DNA from 2 places in the Sphaerotilus sp. FB-3 genome. Region 1 is predicted to be linked to the other one. Evidence: predicted binding sites of a transcription regulator. Region 1 holds the regulator's gene; the other holds the start of a gene.
What was found. The regulator sigma-54, encoded in region 1, starts transcription at its own class of promoters, with help from an activator protein. The targets are predictions, from matches to a motif close to TGGCANGNAANCTGCTTT.
Positions count from the first base shown of each region.

Region 2: the regulator sigma-54 is predicted to act here: its motif matches at 1,975-1,992, upstream of glnA (type I glutamate--ammonia ligase).

Region 1 covers NZ_BQWE01000011.1:48-7,951, reverse strand. Annotated here, with positions in the region: gene NFT33_RS05075 (serine/threonine-protein kinase) at 1-851, opposite strand, end outside; gene argS (arginine--tRNA ligase) at 949-3,048, shown strand; gene NFT33_RS05065 (SPOR domain-containing protein) at 3,083-3,754, shown strand; gene NFT33_RS05060 (thiol:disulfide interchange protein DsbA/DsbL) at 3,815-4,483, shown strand; gene lptA (lipopolysaccharide transport periplasmic protein LptA) at 4,587-5,234, shown strand; gene lptB (LPS export ABC transporter ATP-binding protein) at 5,231-5,986, shown strand; gene rpoN (RNA polymerase factor sigma-54) at 5,994-7,664, shown strand.
Region 2 covers NZ_BQWE01000016.1:176,423-184,326, reverse strand. Annotated here, with positions in the region: gene NFT33_RS09070 (hypothetical protein) at 1-329, opposite strand, end outside; gene glnA (type I glutamate--ammonia ligase) at 474-1,889, opposite strand; gene NFT33_RS09060 (competence/damage-inducible protein A) at 2,119-2,928, opposite strand; gene NFT33_RS09055 (EI24 domain-containing protein) at 2,925-3,857, opposite strand; gene NFT33_RS09050 (hypothetical protein) at 4,173-4,349, shown strand; gene NFT33_RS09045 (sterol desaturase family protein) at 4,354-5,331, opposite strand; gene NFT33_RS09040 (polysaccharide deacetylase family protein) at 5,331-6,152, opposite strand; gene NFT33_RS09035 (YncE family protein) at 6,155-7,300, opposite strand; gene NFT33_RS09025 (dienelactone hydrolase family protein) at 7,474-7,904, opposite strand, start outside.

The DNA of each region.
Region 1 (7,904 bases):
AGGCCGGAGAGCGCCTCGCCGAGCGCCTCCCACGAGGGATGGCGGTCGTCGGCGCGCTTGGCCAGGCAGCGGCGCACCACCCGGTCGAGCGCCGGCGAGACCCCGGTGCGCACGCCCACCAGCGAGGGTGGCTCGACATGGCAGATCTGGTGCATCAGGCTGGCCTGGCTGGAGGCCTCGAAGGGCGCGTGGCCGGCGATCAGGTGGTAGAGCACCGCGCCCAGGCCGTAGATGTCGGCCCGCGCGTCGAGCTCGGCGCCGTCGAGCTGCTCCGGCGACATGTAGGCCAGCGAGCCGACGCGGTGGACCTGCGTCTCGTCCGAGCGCAGGTTCAGCGCGCTGCCGAAGTCGGTCAGCTTGATGTCGCGCACCTCGCGGTCGCTGCCCACGGTCAGGATGTTGGCCGGCTTGACGTCGCGGTGGATCAGCCCCTGGCGGTAGCAGTAGCCCAGCGCCATCGCGCACTTGAAGCCGATTTCGACGATCTGGTCGAGCGGCAGCAGGTGGTCGGGCGCGCAGAAGGCCCGCAGCGTCGTGCCGGGCACGTACTCCATCACCACGCAGGGCGCACGCGGGTCGGGCACCGCATCCAGGATGTCGACCACGTTCGGATGGTGCAGCCGCCCGGCCAGCGCCGCCTCCGAGGCGAAGAAGCGCGCAAAGACATGCGCGTCGGCCGCGTCGCCCAGCACGCTGGCGCGCACCCGCTTGACCGCGACCTGGCGATCGTTGAACTCGTCGTGGCAGAGGAAGACCTCGCTGGTCGTGCCCTCGCCAAGACGGCGGATCACGCGGTACTTGCCGATGCGCTGCGGCGGGTCGGAGAGGTCCGGGGCGGAGAGATCGATCATCGGCGGCGGGCTCGGACAGGGTGGGCGATCTTTTCACCGGCCCCTGCCCGACACAAGTGCGGATTGCTCGGCCGACCCGACCCGTAGAATCCGCCCCATGATTCAAGCCAAAGAGCAACTCCTCGCCGCCCTCGGCGACGCGCTGGCCGAGATCGCGCCGGGTGCGGCGATCGAGCCCGCCTTCGAAAGCCCGAAGCAGGCCGCCCACGGCGACCTCGCCTGCACCGCCGCGATGCAGCTGGCCCGACCGCAGAAGAAGAACCCGCGCGAGCTGGCCGGCGCGCTGATCGCCGCGCTGCAGACCCGCCCGGCGGTGCAGCAGTGGGTCGAGGCGCTGGAGATCGCCGGCCCCGGCTTCATCAACATCCGCCTCAAGCCCGCCGCGCGCCAGCAGGTGGTCGCGCAGGTGCTGGCCGAAGGTGACGCCTTCGGCCGCGTGCCGTCCAACGGCCGCCAGGTGTTGGTCGAGTTCGTCTCGGCCAACCCGACCGGGCCGCTGCACGTCGGCCACGGCCGCCAGGGCGTGCTGGGCGACGTGCTGTGCAATCTCTACGCCTCACAGGGTTGGGAGGTGGAGCGCGAGTTCTACTACAACGACGCGGGCGTGCAGATCGCCACGCTGGCGAACTCGACCCAGTGCCGCCTGAAGGGCCTGAAGCCCGGCGACGCCGGGTGGCCCGAGTCGGCCTACAACGGCGACTACATCGCCGACATCGCCGAGGCGTTCAAGGCCAAGGCCACCGTCAAGGCCGACGACCGCGAGTTCACCGCCTCGGGCGACCCGGACGACCTCGACTCGATCCGCCAGTTCGCCGTCGCTTACCTGCGCCACGAGCAGGACCTGGACCTGCAGGCCTTCGGCGTGCAGTTCAAGAACTATTTCCTGGAAAGCAGCCTGTACACCGACGGCAAGGTCGAGGACGCCGTGGCACGCCTGACCGCTGCCGGCAAGACCTACGAGCAAGACGGCGCGCTGTGGCTGAAGTCCACCGACTACGGCGACGACAAGGACCGCGTGATGCGCAAGTCCGACGGCGGCTACACTTACTTCGTGCCCGACGTCGCTTACCACATCAACAAGTGGGAACGCGGCTTCGACAAGGTCGTCAACGTGCAGGGCTCGGACCACCACGGCACGATCGCGCGGGTGCGCGCCGGCCTGCAGGCGGCCGGCGTGGGCGTGCCGCAGGGCTGGCCCGACTACGTGCTGCACAAGATGGTCACCGTCATGAAGGGCGGCGAGGAGGTGAAGATCTCCAAGCGCGCGGGCTCCTATGTCACGCTGCGCGACCTGATCGAGTGGACCAGCCGCGACGCGGTGCGCTTCTTCCTCATCAGCCGCAAGGCCGACACCGAGTTCGTCTTCGACGTCGACCTGGCGCTCAAGGCCAACGACGAGAACCCGGTGTTCTACGTCCAGTACGCCCACGCGCGCATCTGCTCGGTGCAGCGTCAGTGGATCGAAGAGATGGCCGGGTGGCCGCAGGTTCGGGCAGAGCACCGCCGCTTAATGAAGGCCGTGCTCACCAATCTTGCAGAGGCGATATGTGACCACAGCGCAGAGCCTTTGAGACAAGAGGTATTAGGTGCATTGATCACCTTGCTGGCAAACGCAAGTAGCATCGAGGAAGAGAATCTACCTGTGTTCCCAGAGCGCCAGGCTCGGGTTCGATATGCCGTTGAAAATAAGGAATTCGATTTCCTTGAAAGGCAAATTGAGACCCTTCCCCTTGAATCCGTTCATGTTAGAAAGCATCTCCATAAGCTGTCGCTCGAATTGAGGGCTGATAATAACCCCAGGCAATACGCCAGTCTGGGCGGACAGATCGCACAGCATCTTGCTCAAGAAGCGATGAACCACGATGTGGCGGAACGGCTTTATGACCAGCTCGCGTTGGCTAATCTGGCTCGAGCTGACTTGTCACTGCTAACTGCACCGACTGAGTTCGTGCTAATGAACAAGCTGGCCGAGTACCCCGATATGTTGGCACGCGCCGCAGAAGGCCTAGCGCCGCACGATGTGGTGTTCTATCTGCGCGATATTGCGGCAGCCTATCACAGCTACTATGCGGCGGAGCGATTCCTCGTCGAGGATGCTGCGCTAGCGCTGGCGCGCATGGCGCTGCTGCAGGCCACCGCCCAGGTGCTGCGCAACGCGCTGGCGGTGCTGGGCGTGAACGCGCCCAAGAGCATGTGAGCCGCCCGGCGGCGCGATGACGAGAACAACGGTGATGGCATCGAAAGCGAAGACTCAGCGCGGCGGCTTCGGCGTCGGCGTGGTGGTGGGCCTGCTGGGCGGTCTGGTGCTGGCGCTGGGGGTGGCGGTCTTCGTCACCAAGGCGCCGGTGCCGTTCGTCGACAAGGTGCCGGGCCGCACCGCGGAGCAGGATGCCGCCGAGGCGGAGAAGAACCGCCAGTGGGATCCGAACGCGCCGCTGCACGGCCGTCCGCCCGGCCGCCCCGCCGAGCCGCCGCCCGCCGCACCGCCGGCCCAGGAGCCCGACCCGATCGGCGCGATCGCCGAGCGCCAGAGCCGCCCGCCCGAGGCCGCCAGCGCCCCGCCGCCGGCCCGCCCGGCCTCGAAGCCGCCCGCACGGGCCGAAGCCAGCGCCTCGGCACCGACCCCGGCAGGTGGCGAGACGTCAGCCAAGACCGGGGCTGATCCGTTCACCTACTTCGTGCAGGTCGGTGCGTATGGCAGCGCCGACGAGGCCGAGCAGCAGCGCGCGCGGCTGGCGATGAACGGGCTCAAGGCCCGCATCACCGAGCGCGAGCAGAACGGCCGCGTGATGCACCGTGTCCGCCTGGGCCCCTACGACAGCCGGGAGGATGCGGAACGCATGCGCGACCAGCTCTCGGCCTCGGGCCAGGGCGATGCCGCGCTGGTGCGCGTGCCGCGCTGAACCTTCGGCCCCGGATCGGGTCCGAACGGCCTGCACAGAACCATCGAAAGGAACCATCGAATGAAGCGTCGCGAGTTCGTCGCCGGAAGCAGTGCCGCGCTGGCACTGGGCGGTCTGGTCAGCGCACCGGCCTCGGCCCAGGCCGGTTTCCAGGAAGGCCGCCACTATGTGCGGCTGCAGCAGCCGGTGCCGGTCTCCGCTCCCGCCGGCAGGATCGAGGTGCTCGAGTTCTTCTGGTACGGCTGCCCGCACTGCAACGCCTTCGAGCCGACGCTCGAGGCCTGGGTCAAGAAGCTGCCGGCCGATGTCGCCTTCCGCCGCGTGCATGTCGCCTTCCGTCCGAGCTTCGAGCCGCTGCAGCGGCTCTACGCCACGCTGGAGAACATGAACCTGGTCGAGGCGCTGCACCGCAAGGTCTTCTACGCGGTCCACCAGCAGGGCGCACGGCTGGACAAGCCCGAGGCGATCACTGAATTCGTCGTCGCCAACGGCGTCGATCGCACCAAGTTCACCGAGATGTACAACTCCTTCGGCGTGCAGAGCAAGGTGCGACAGGGCAAGCAGCTCTCCGAGGCCTACAAGATCGACGGCGTGCCGGCCCTGGGCATTCACGGCCGCTTCTACACCTCGCCGGCGCTGGCCGGCGGCGAAGGCGCCTCCGAGATCCAGGGCCAGACCCGCGCGCTGGCGCTGACCGACCAGCTCGTCGCCAGCCTGCGCAAGGGCTGAGGCCCGGCGGACCTGGAACCGGCCGCCTGCTGCGGCCGCCCGCCCGGTGACACCGGGCGGATCGAAGGCTACAATGCAATTTTCATGCCTTCGATTGCCACTGATGGCTGCTGTCGCTGTTCCGTGCTGGTTTTCACACCGCTGCCTGCGTCCGGCCCCGGCCCTGCTGGCGGCAGCCCTGCTGATGATCGCCAGCATCGCGCCCGCCCGGGCCGAGCGCGCTGACAGCTCGCAGCCGCTGGCCTTCGATGCCGGTCGCATGGTGCTCGACGGCAAGCGCAAGGTCCGGGTGCTCAGCGGCGGGGTCGAGATCAGCCGCGGCACGCTGCTGCTGAAGGCGGCCCAGGTCGAATTGAAGGAAACCCCGCAGGGCGGCCAGTTCGCGATCGCCACCGCGGCCGACGGCCAGCTCGTCACCTTCCGCCAGAAGCGCGAGGGCGTCGACGAGACGGTCGAGGGCCAGTCGCGCCGCATCGAGTACGACAGCGTCAGCGAGACGGTGCGCTTCATCGGCCAGGCCCAGGTGCGGGTGCTGCGCGCCGGCGCACCAGCCGACCAGGTCAGCGGCCAGACCATCGTCTACGACCACGGCCGCGATGTCTTCGAGGTGCAGGGCGGCACGCCGGCCAGCGCGCAGCCCGCGGCGCCCGGCGCCGCCAGCGGCCGGGTGCGTGGCGTGCTGACGCCCCGGCCGGCCGGCGCGGCCTCGCGCCCGGCCGGTGCCGACGCTGCGGCGGAGGGCTCACGTTGAGCGCCCCGCCCCGCCAGCGCCTCGAGGCCGAGGGCCTGCAGAAGCGCTACGGCGCGCGCCTGGTCGTCAAGGATGTGCATCTGGCGGTGCACAGCGGCGAGGTCGTCGGCCTGCTCGGACCGAACGGCGCCGGCAAGACCACCAGCTTCTACATGCTCGTCGGCCTGGTCCGGGCCGATGCCGGCCAGATCCGCATCGACGGCGAGCGGGTCGAGCAGCTGCCGATCCACCAGCGCGCCCGTCTCGGCCTGTCCTACCTGCCCCAGGAGGCCTCGATCTTCCGCCGCCTGACGGTCGAGGAGAACATTCGTGCGGTGCTGGAGCTGCAGCAGGATGCCGACGGCCGGCCGCTGGGCCGCCGGGCCATCGACGAGCAGCTCGGCGCGCTGCTGGCCGACCTGTCGATCGAGCGGCTGCGCGACAGCCCGGCGCCGGCGCTGTCCGGCGGCGAGCGCCGGCGCGTCGAGATCGCGCGGGCGCTGGCCACGCAGCCGCGCTTCATCCTGCTCGACGAGCCCTTCGCCGGGGTCGATCCGATCGCGGTGATCGAGATCCAGCGCATCATCGGCTTCCTGAAGGCGCGGCAGATCGGCGTGCTGATCACCGACCACAACGTGCGCGAGACGCTGGGCATCTGCGACCGCGCCTACATCATCAGCGAGGGCCGCGTGCTGGCCGAAGGGGAGCCGGCGGCGATCGTCGAGAACCCACAGGTCCGCAAGGTCTACCTCGGCGAACACTTCCGGATGTGACCGCCCCATGAAACCTTCCCTCCAGGTCCGCCTGTCGCAGCATCTGGCGCTCACGCCGCAGCTCCAGCAGTCGATCCGGCTGCTGCAGCTCTCGACGCTGGAGCTGCATCAGGAAGTCGAGCAGATGCTCGAACAGAACCCCTTCCTCGAAGCCGACGAGGACAGCGGCGGCGGCCCGGAGGCGGTCACCGTCGAGGGCGGCACCAGCACGGCCGCCGAGCGCGAGGACTGGAGCGCGCCCGGCACCGACTCCGCAGGCGAGGTGCCGGCCGACACCGGCAGCAGCGGCGACGGCGAGGGCGCCGGCGTCGACCAGCTCGACTTCGACGGCGGCGACGCCGGCAGCGACTGGGACAGCGGCCAGGACGACTACCAGAGCCTGTCGGATGTCGGCGGCACCCGCAACGGCGCACCCGACGACGAGGACAGCGACTGGAGCGAGCGCTCCAGCGTCGCCGAGAGCCTGCCCGACCACCTGCGCAGCCAGCTGCGCGGCATGCGCCTGGCGCCCGAGGACCAGCTGCTGGTCGAGGCGCTGATCGACTCGCTGACCGAGGACGGCTATCTGGCCGATCCGCTCGAGGAGATCGCCGAGCGCCTGGCCGTGGGCCTGGAGCTGGGCGAGGCGCTCGGGCGCGATGTCGCGCCGGGCGAGGTCACCGCGGTCGACCTCGACCAGGCCGAGCTGCCCGAGGCCCCGACGCCGGAGGAGGCGCAGGCCGCCGCCGAGCTGCGCGAAGAGCTGCTCGGCCGGCTGCGCTGCGCGCTGGGCTGGCTGCAGAACCTCGAGCCCTGCGGCGTGGGCGCGCGCGATCTGGGCGAATGCCTGGTGCTGCAGCTGCGCGAGCATGACGCCACCGAAGCGCGCCGGGTCGCGATCCTGATCTGCCAGGGCCATCTGGAGCTGCTGGCGCGGCGCGACATGAAGAAGCTGGTGGCCGCCACCGGCGCCGACGAGGACGACATCCGCGACGCGCAGTCGCTGATCGTCACGCTCGAGCCCAAGCCGGGCCGGCGCTTCGCGCGCGCCGAGGCCAACATCGTCGTGCCCGACGTCATCGTGCAGAAGGCCGGCCGCGGCTGGCGGGTCGTGCTCAATCCGGACGTGATGCCCCGGCTGCGCATCAACGACATGTACGCACAGGCGCTGCGCCAGCACCGCGGCCAGCGCGGGGCCGACGACGCCGGCAGCGGCGCGACGCTCTCGGCGCGGCTCCAGGAGGCGCGCTGGTTCGTCAAGAACATCCTGCAGCGCTTCGACACCATCCAGCGGGTCAGCCAGGCGATCGTCGAGCGCCAGAAGGGCTTCTTCACCCACGGCGAGATCGCGATGAAGCCGCTGGTGCTGCGCGAGATCGCCGACGAGCTGGGCCTGCACGAGTCGACCATCAGCCGCGTGACCACCGCCAAGTACATGGCCACGCCCTTCGGCACCTTCGAGCTGAAGTACTTCTTCGGCTCGAGCCTGAACACCGAGGCCGGCGGCAACGCCTCCAGCACCGCGGTGCGCGCGCTGATCAAGCAGTTCGTCGCCGCGGAGGACCAGAAGAAGCCGCTCTCCGACAGCCAGCTCAGCACGATGCTGGAGGAGCAGGGCATCCAGGTCGCGCGCCGCACGGTCGCGAAATACCGCGAGGCGCTGAAGATCGCGCCGGCCAACCTGCGCAAGGCGATCTGAGCGATCCGGTACCGCGTCCGGGATGCCCGGGCTCGGGCGCGGGCTGGCGCACCACCAAGGTGCACCCCCGCCATGCCCGGCCGCCGCGGCGTGAAATGAATCCGGGATGACCCCGAGTGGCGCTGGTGCAGGCGCCCACCGCCGGGGCGGTTTTTCCGGATTTCCGCCGGCACGCCGCGTGCAAAGGCCATCGGGCACTCAGGAGCATCCCTTTCAAGGTGACCGCCCAGCAGCCTTGAG
Region 2 (7,904 bases), on a different contig from region 1:
CGGGCGCGCTGCTGCGCGGGATCGACCCGCATTTCCGGCGCGCCGGCCGGCCGGGCCGGGCCCGAGGACGGCGCGCCGCCCGAGGCGGTCGCGGCCGGCGCGCTCACCCGGCCGGCCCCCTCGCCCGCTGCCGGCGCGGCACGGCGGGGCGCCGCGCCCTGCACCACGGTGACCGGCGCACCGTCGAGGGTGCGGCAGCCGCGCTCGGCCGCCTCCTTCGGAGTGATCTGGTCGGTGTAGAGGTTGCCGGGACAGCGGTAGACCGGCCGCTCCTGGGCCGCCGCGTTCGGCAGGAAGGTCAGCGCCGTCAGACCGGCCCATGTGAGCACGGCAAGCCGCGGGCGAAGGCAGGAAGCTCGGATCATGATCGGATCAGTATCGCGCAAAAGGAAAGGCGGCCCGGAGGCCGCCTTCGCGATGGGTGTCCGCCAGGACAGCGCTGCCGCCGGCTTGAGGCCGACGGCAGGCCCGCATCACAGCGCGTAGTACATGTCGAACTCGGCCGGATGGGTCGTCATGCGCATGCGCTGGACTTCCTGCATCTTCAGGTCGATGTACGCGTCGATGTAGCTGTCGGTGAACACGCCACCCTTGGTCAGGAACGCACGGTCCTTGTCCAGGGCTTCCAGAGCCTGCTCCAGCGACGAGCAGACGGTCGGGATCAGCGCGTCCTCTTCCGGCGGCAGGTGGTACAGATCCTTCGTGGCGGCTTCGCCCGGATGGATCTTGTTCTCGACGCCGTCCAGGCCGGCCATCAGCAGCGCGGCGAAGCCCAGGTACGGGTTCATCAGGGGATCCGGGAAGCGGGCTTCCACGCGACGGCCCTTCGGGTTCGCGACGAACGGGATGCGGATCGAGGCCGAGCGGTTCTTGGCCGAGTAGGCCAGCTTCACCGGGGCTTCGTAGCCCGGGACCAGACGCTTGTACGAGTTGGTGCCCGGGTTGGTGATCGCGTTCAGCGCGCGAGCGTGCTTGATGATGCCGCCGATGTAGTACAGCGCGAAGTCGCTCAGGCCGGCGTAGCCGTCACCGGCGAACAGGTTCTTGCCGTCCTTCCAGACCGACTGGTGCACGTGCATGCCCGAGCCGTTGTCGCCGACGATCGGCTTCGGCATGAAGGTCGCGGTCTTGCCGTAGGCGCCAGCCACGTTGTGGATGACGTACTTCTGCAGCTGGACCCAGTCGGCGCGCTCGATCAGCGTGCTGAACTTGGTGCCGATCTCCATCTGGCCGGCGTTGGCCACTTCGTGGTGGTGCACTTCGACCGGAATGCCCAGGCTTTCCAGGATCAGGCACATCTCCGAGCGCATGTCCTGGCCCGAATCGACCGGCGGCACCGGGAAGTAGCCACCCTTGACGGTCGGACGGAAGCCCTTGTTGCCGTGCTCGTAGTCCTTGCCGGTGTTCCAGGCGGCTTCTTCCGACTCGATCGAGACGAAGCAGCCCGACATGTCGACGTTCCAGCGGACGCTGTCGAACACGAAGAATTCCGGCTCCGGACCGAAGTAGGCGGTGTCGCCCAGGCCCGAGGCACGCATGTAGGCCTCGGCGCGCTTGGCCAGCGAGCGCGGGTCGCGCTCGTAGGCCTTGCCGTCGGCCGGATCGATGACGTCGCAGGTCAGGATCAGGGTCGGCTCTTCGAAGAACGGATCGATGTTCGCGGTGTTCGGATCCGGCATCAGCAGCATGTCCGACGCCTCGATGCCCTTCCAGCCGGCGATCGAGGAGCCGTCGAACGCGTGACCCGACGTGAACTTGTCTTCATCGAAGTGCGAAACCGGCACGGACACGTGCTGTTCCTTGCCACGGGTGTCGGTGAAACGGAAGTCGACGAACTTGACTTCGTTTTCCTTCACCATCTTCATCACGTCGGCGACGGTCTTGGCCATCAGGGGCTCCTAGCGAGATGGGGATATCTGTGAATGGATCGGGGTGTTGCAAGGTTCACGACCGGGCCGCGAACCGCATGGCAATGTAGCAGAAAGCATGCCTGAATCCGTATCCACAGGAACGGTCTTCATGTCGCTTCATGCCGCCTCAGACCGCCGGAATCGGCCCCGGATCAGGCAGATTCCGTGCATGCACCATATCTGTGCGCAAACAGTTTCACGCCATGATTCATTCTGGTGCATTCGAGCGCACCATTTCGGGGCCCGTGCGGGCACCGAAGCGGGCGAGCCCGTCCAGCAGGGCGGCGTAGGCCGCATCGAGGCGCTCGCCCCGGCCCTTGACGCCCAGCTCGATGTGACGGCCGTGCACCGGATGGTCGACGCTGGGCAGGCTGAAGACCTTGATGCCCTCGAAGCGGGCCTCGAGGTCGATCATCAGCGGCGTCAGGCTGGCCTCCATCGCGCCATAGACGATGAGCGAGCGCTCCTGCTGCACGCCCGCGCCATGCAGGTGCGCATAGCGGGTGTCGAGCAGCGCCTCGATCATCGGGTGCGCCATCACCGGAAAGCCTGGCACGAAATGCACGTCGCCGACCGAGAAGCCCGGAATGCGGTTGTACGGGTTCGGGATGAGGGTGGCGCCCTCGGGAAAGACGCCCATGTTGAGCCGGTGCAGCGTGTCCGGATGGTCGGGATCGTCGGTCCAGCCCTTCTCGGCGGCGAGCTGGCGCACCCGCTCCATGATCAGCTCGCGCGCCTCGGGGTGCAGCGCCAGCGGCCGGCCCAGCGCGGCCGCGGCGCACTGGCGGGTGTGGTCGTCGGGCGTGGCGCCGATGCCGCCGCAGGAGAACACCACATCGCCGCTGGCGAAGGCGGTGCGCAGGATGTCGGTGATGCGGCGCGGGTCGTCGCCGACATAGTGGCTCCAGGCCAGCGCGAGGCCGCGCGCCGAGAGCAGTTCGATCACCTTCGCGAGGTGCTTGTCCTGGCGCTTGCCCGAGAGGATCTCGTCGCCGACGATGATGAGGCCGAAGTTCATGGCAGCAGAGGCGGGTTCGGGAGGGAGGAGGAGGAAGAAGCAGAAGGGGACGCTGAAGACGGCAGCGCCGGTGCGCCCGGCATCGGCACGCCGTCGACCGGCTCGATCTCGACGCGCAGCGGCTGGAGCACCGGCGCGGCCTGGCGGCGGGCATCGAGCGCGGCCAGCATGTAGTGCGCGAACCAGAGCGCGGCGAAGACCTCGACCAGCGTGTAGAGCCAGACATAGACCGGCAGCAGCAGCGGCGCCATCGGCAGCGCCAGCACGCCGAAGGCCCAGATCAGCGACGGCGCCGCGCCCAGGTAGCCGCAGGTCACGCCGATGGCCAGCAGCGGCGCGCGGTGCTCGCGCAGCAGCGCGGCACGCTCGGCCGCGTCGGCATGCTCGGCCAGCACGTCGTGGGCCATGACGCGGTAGGTCAGCCAGCCCAGGATCAGCGGCGGCAGCAGCAGCGCCAGCGGCGGAATCAGCCACAGCGGCAGCGTCAGCACCAGCGCCGCCAGCGCCGCGCCGATCGAGCCCAGCGTCCAGCCCAGCGCGCGCCACCACGCCAGCGGGCCGCGCCGCTCGAGCGCCTCGAAGCGGCGCCGTCCCACAAGACCGATCAGGGTCGGCGCCATCAGCGCCGACACCAGCAGCAGCGCGGCGATGATCAGCACCGGCACCACCGCCACCAGCAGCAGCAGCGGCCCGATGACATGCCGCAGCACCCCGCCGGTCCAGCGGTCCAGCCAGGCGACCGCGTCGCCCAGCAGCGGCGCATCGACCACCAGCGCGGTCATCGCGGCGGCCGCGGGCTCCCAGAAGAACCAGGCCAGGGCCGTCGACACGGTGCCCAGCAGCAGCACCGGCAGCATCGACAGGAAGATCACGCGCGGCATGAAGCAGTAGCCGATCGCGCGCCAGAGGGCATCAAGGACTTTCGACATGGCGGTGAGCATAGCCAAGCCGGCGCGCACATGCTGAAGGTCAGTTTGACCAGAGCTCCATGGGTTACCAAACAGCCGTGCGCGATACACCGCTCAGCCAACACGACATGGTGATTCGTGACATCAGGCCGCAGCTATCGAACTGACGATCTGATCAGCTTGGTACTCAATAGGACGACTCTTGTTTTGGTTAGGATCCGACTGCCATTTTTTTCATTTATGGCACTTATCGACCAAGACAAGGAACGGCAATGAGCAAGGGAAGTAATAGCGGTGGTGGCCGCAGCAGTGGTAGCTCCAACTCTGGACAATCTCGTGGAAGTAGCCCTGCAGGCGGCACTGGTGGACGAGCCGGTGGCAATGCTGGTGGATGGCCCAGCAGCACCGGTAACCCGTCAGGAGGAGGCCGCAGCAATGCGCCTGCAGGTGGCAGCGGTAAGAAATAACCACACGCCGCTGTTTAAACAGTCAAAGGCAGACTGTCACCTCTGAACGTTTACCCCCGCCCGATCAGCCGCAGCAGCCCCAGCCGCTGCTGCGCCCAGAAGCCGCGGCCGTAGTCGCGTCCGCCCTCCTCGGGCAGCTGGTCGCGGATGCCGGTCGGGCCGACCGGGCTGCGGAAGTCGGCGGTGCCGAACAGGATGTCCCAGACCGGGAACAGCACCGCGAAGTTGCAGCCGCCCAGCGTGCCCCTGCCGGCCGCGGACTCATGGCCCAGACCGATGGCATGGTGCAGGCGGTGGAAGCGCGGGCTCACCAGCAGCCGCTCGCCGATCAGGCCGAAGGACAGGCGCAGATTGGCATGCGACAGGCTCTCGACCAGCTGGCCGAAGGCGACGATGGCGACGAACTGCGCCGGCGCGACCCCGATCAGGTGGCCGATCTGCACCAGCAGCGCGTCGCGGATCAGGTCGTCGAGCAGGTGGTTGCGGTTGTCGCTCCACATCGTCATCTGGCGCTGGCTGTGGTGCAGCGCATGCAGCGCCCACCAGGCGTCGAAGCGGTGCTGCGCGCGGTGCATCAGATAGTCGACGAGGTCGAGCAGCAGCAGATAGACCAGGAAGGCCGCCAGCGCGGTGTCGGTCACGCCCGGCCACCAGGGCGCGATCGCCTCGTCCAGATGCCAGCCGGAAAAGCCGTGCACCGCCAGCGCACCCCACAGCGCCTGCCACAGCGGATCGACCAGGAAGAACAGCCCGACGCGAAAGAGCCCGAGCCGGTGCAGCAGCGTGTAGGCGATGTCCGGGCGGATGGCGGCGCGGTCGCGCACCGGCTCGGCCGGGCGCAGGCGCTGCAGCGGCCCGATCAGCGCCAGCATCACCGCCAGCTGCAGCAGGCCCACCAGCAGCCAGCCGGTGGCGTTGTAGGCATCCTCCAGCAGGGCGCCCTGCCCGAGCGCGAACAGCAGCGGCTGCACCGCCGCCTCGAACAGCCACTGCTGGGCCTGGCCGAAGAGCTGGACAAGAGCATCGATCATGGTCGTGACGGAGAGGAAGTCGGGGCCGGACGGCGCGCCGCCTCGCCCAGTTCGGGATGTTCGGTCAGCGTGGCGAAGCAGTGGCCGCGCGCCTTCAGCCCGACGATCAGCGGCTCGAGCACCGCCGGCGCCCAGACCTCCTGGCGCGACCAGATGCCCAGGTGCGCCAGCAGGATGTCGCCCGGGCGGATGTCGCGCAGGGCCTGCTTCAGCAGCCGGTCGTTCGGATGGCGGTCGCTGGACAGCTCGTCGCCGAGAAAGCCTGCCGGGCTCCAGCCGACATGCGTCCAGCCGCAGCGCGAGGCCGCCGCCAGCAGCGCCGGCGAGGTCTTGCCGCCGGGCGCGCGGAACAGCGCGGCCATCGCCGGCCGGCCGGCGATCTCGGCCAGGCGTGCGGCCGGCCGGGCCAGCTCGGCGCAGTACTGGGCGGCGTTCATCGTCGAGCGCACGCCGGCCTGCGGGCCGGCGCTCGGGCGCACCTCGAAGCCGCCGTCGGCGCGGTCGGCGCGCCAGTAGACATGGTCGAAGGTGTGCGAGGCGAACAGATGGCCCTCGGCCACCCGCGCGCGCCACCACGGCGCCCACTGCGCGTCCAGGCTGCCGCCGTCGGTCTGCGTGCGCTCGTTGGCCAGGAAGAAGGTGACCTGGACCTGCTGGCGCCGCAGCACCTCGGCCACCAGCGGCGCCACGCCCATGTGCCCGGTGTCGAAGGTCAGGAACAGCGGACGGGCGCAGCCGGCTGCCGCCGGGCCGGTGGCCAGCAGCCCGGCCATCAGCAGGCCGACCGACAGCGCCGTGCGCCCCCGCGCCGCCCGCATCGTCACAGCCTCGGCGCGTGGTCGAGCGTCCAGACGCCGTGCGGCGACTTGCCCACGCTCACCTGGCGCACCACCTTCTTCTGCTCGGTGTCGATGACGGTGAGCTTGCCGGCCCAGCGCGAGGCCACGAAGATGAACCGGCGGTCCGGCGACAGGTCCATGCAGTCCGGGCCGCTCGGCGCTGGATAGGTGTCGACCACCGCCAGCGTCTGCAGATCGATGCGGCTGATGGTGTTGGCCACCCGGTTGCTGACCAGCACATGGCGGCGGTCGCCCCAGGCGCGGAAGGCGTGCGCGCCGGCGCCGGTCGGAATGCGCCGGATCAGCTTCGGCGGGCTGACGCTCACGTCGTAGGCCTCGACCACCGAGTCGCCGGTCAGGCCGACCAGCAGCGTGCGGTCATCGGGCGTCAGGTAGACATCGGCGGGCATCTTGCCGCTGGGAACGGTCCAGCGCGGCGTCTGCGTGGCCAGGTCGACCGCGATGAGCTGGTCGCTGTCCTGCAGGCTGGCGTAGACCACCGTGCTGCGGGTGTCGATCGCCAGATGGCTGGGCGTCTTGCCGGCGGGCACGCGCTTGACCAGCGTGATGTCGAAGCCGCCACCGGCCGGCCGGCCGACCCGGTACAGGTCGATGTGGTCCAGGCGGTTGGCCGCGGTCACGAACCACTGCATGTCGGGCGAGAAGCGCAGATGGTAGGGATCGACGATGCCGGTGAGCGTGCGCTGGATCTCGCCGCTGCGCGGATCGACCAGCGTGATCGAGTCGCCGACCGCATTGGCCACCAGCAGCGACTTCTCGTCGGGCGACAGGTAGAGGTGGTGCGGCTCCTTGCCGGTGGGCACGCGGCGCAGCTCGGTCATCGTCAGCGGGTCGATGACGCTGAGGGTGGCGTCGAGCGAGTTCAGCACGAAGATCGGCGTGCGCACCGAGAACGGCGCCGCGGCGGCGGAGGCCGTCGAAGCGGCTGGCGTGGCAGGCGCGGCGGACGCAGCCGCCGACGCGGCAGACGCTGTCGGCGCAGCCGAGGCAGGAGGAGGCGTCGACGGGCTGGCCGGAGACGCGGCGGTGGTCGGCCTGCAGGCCCCCAGCGACAGCGCCAGCAGGCTGGCCGAGGAGGAGCGAAGGCAGTCGCGGCGCGAGATCATGCGGCGGGGAGTGGGGTGAGGCGTTGTCGTTCGGTTCGGGGAGCGCGGCAGTTTAGCCCGCCGCTCCGCCGCGCCCTCCCCCCTCGCCTGCCCAGCGTCGCACCCCCGCTTGAGCGGGATCAGCAGATCGCCAGATCGGCAGATCGGCCGAGCCGCCTGCCGGTCCCGGCCGCTCAGGCCACGCCCTGGGCCTTGAACCATGCAAGGCAGCGCGCCCAGCCGTCGGCCGCCGGCCCGGCACGGAAGCTGGGGCGATAGTCGGCATGAAAGGCATGCGGCGCCTCGGGATAGACGACGAACTCCGAGCGCTGCGCGGCCGGGCTGCCAGCCGCCAGCGCCGCCTTCATGCGCTCGACCGTGTCGAGCGCGATGCCGGTGTCGGCCGCGCCGTACAGGCCCAGCACCGGCGCCTTGAGCTCGCCCGCCAGATCGACCGGATGGCGCGGCTGCAGCGCGCTGGCGTTGCCCACCAGCCGGCCGTACCAGGCCACGCCGGCCCGCACCTGCGGGCTGTGCGCGGCATACAGCCAGGTGATGCGGCCGCCCCAGCAGAAGCCGGTCAGGCCGAGCCGCGCCGTGTCGCCGCCGTTGCGGGCCGCCCAGG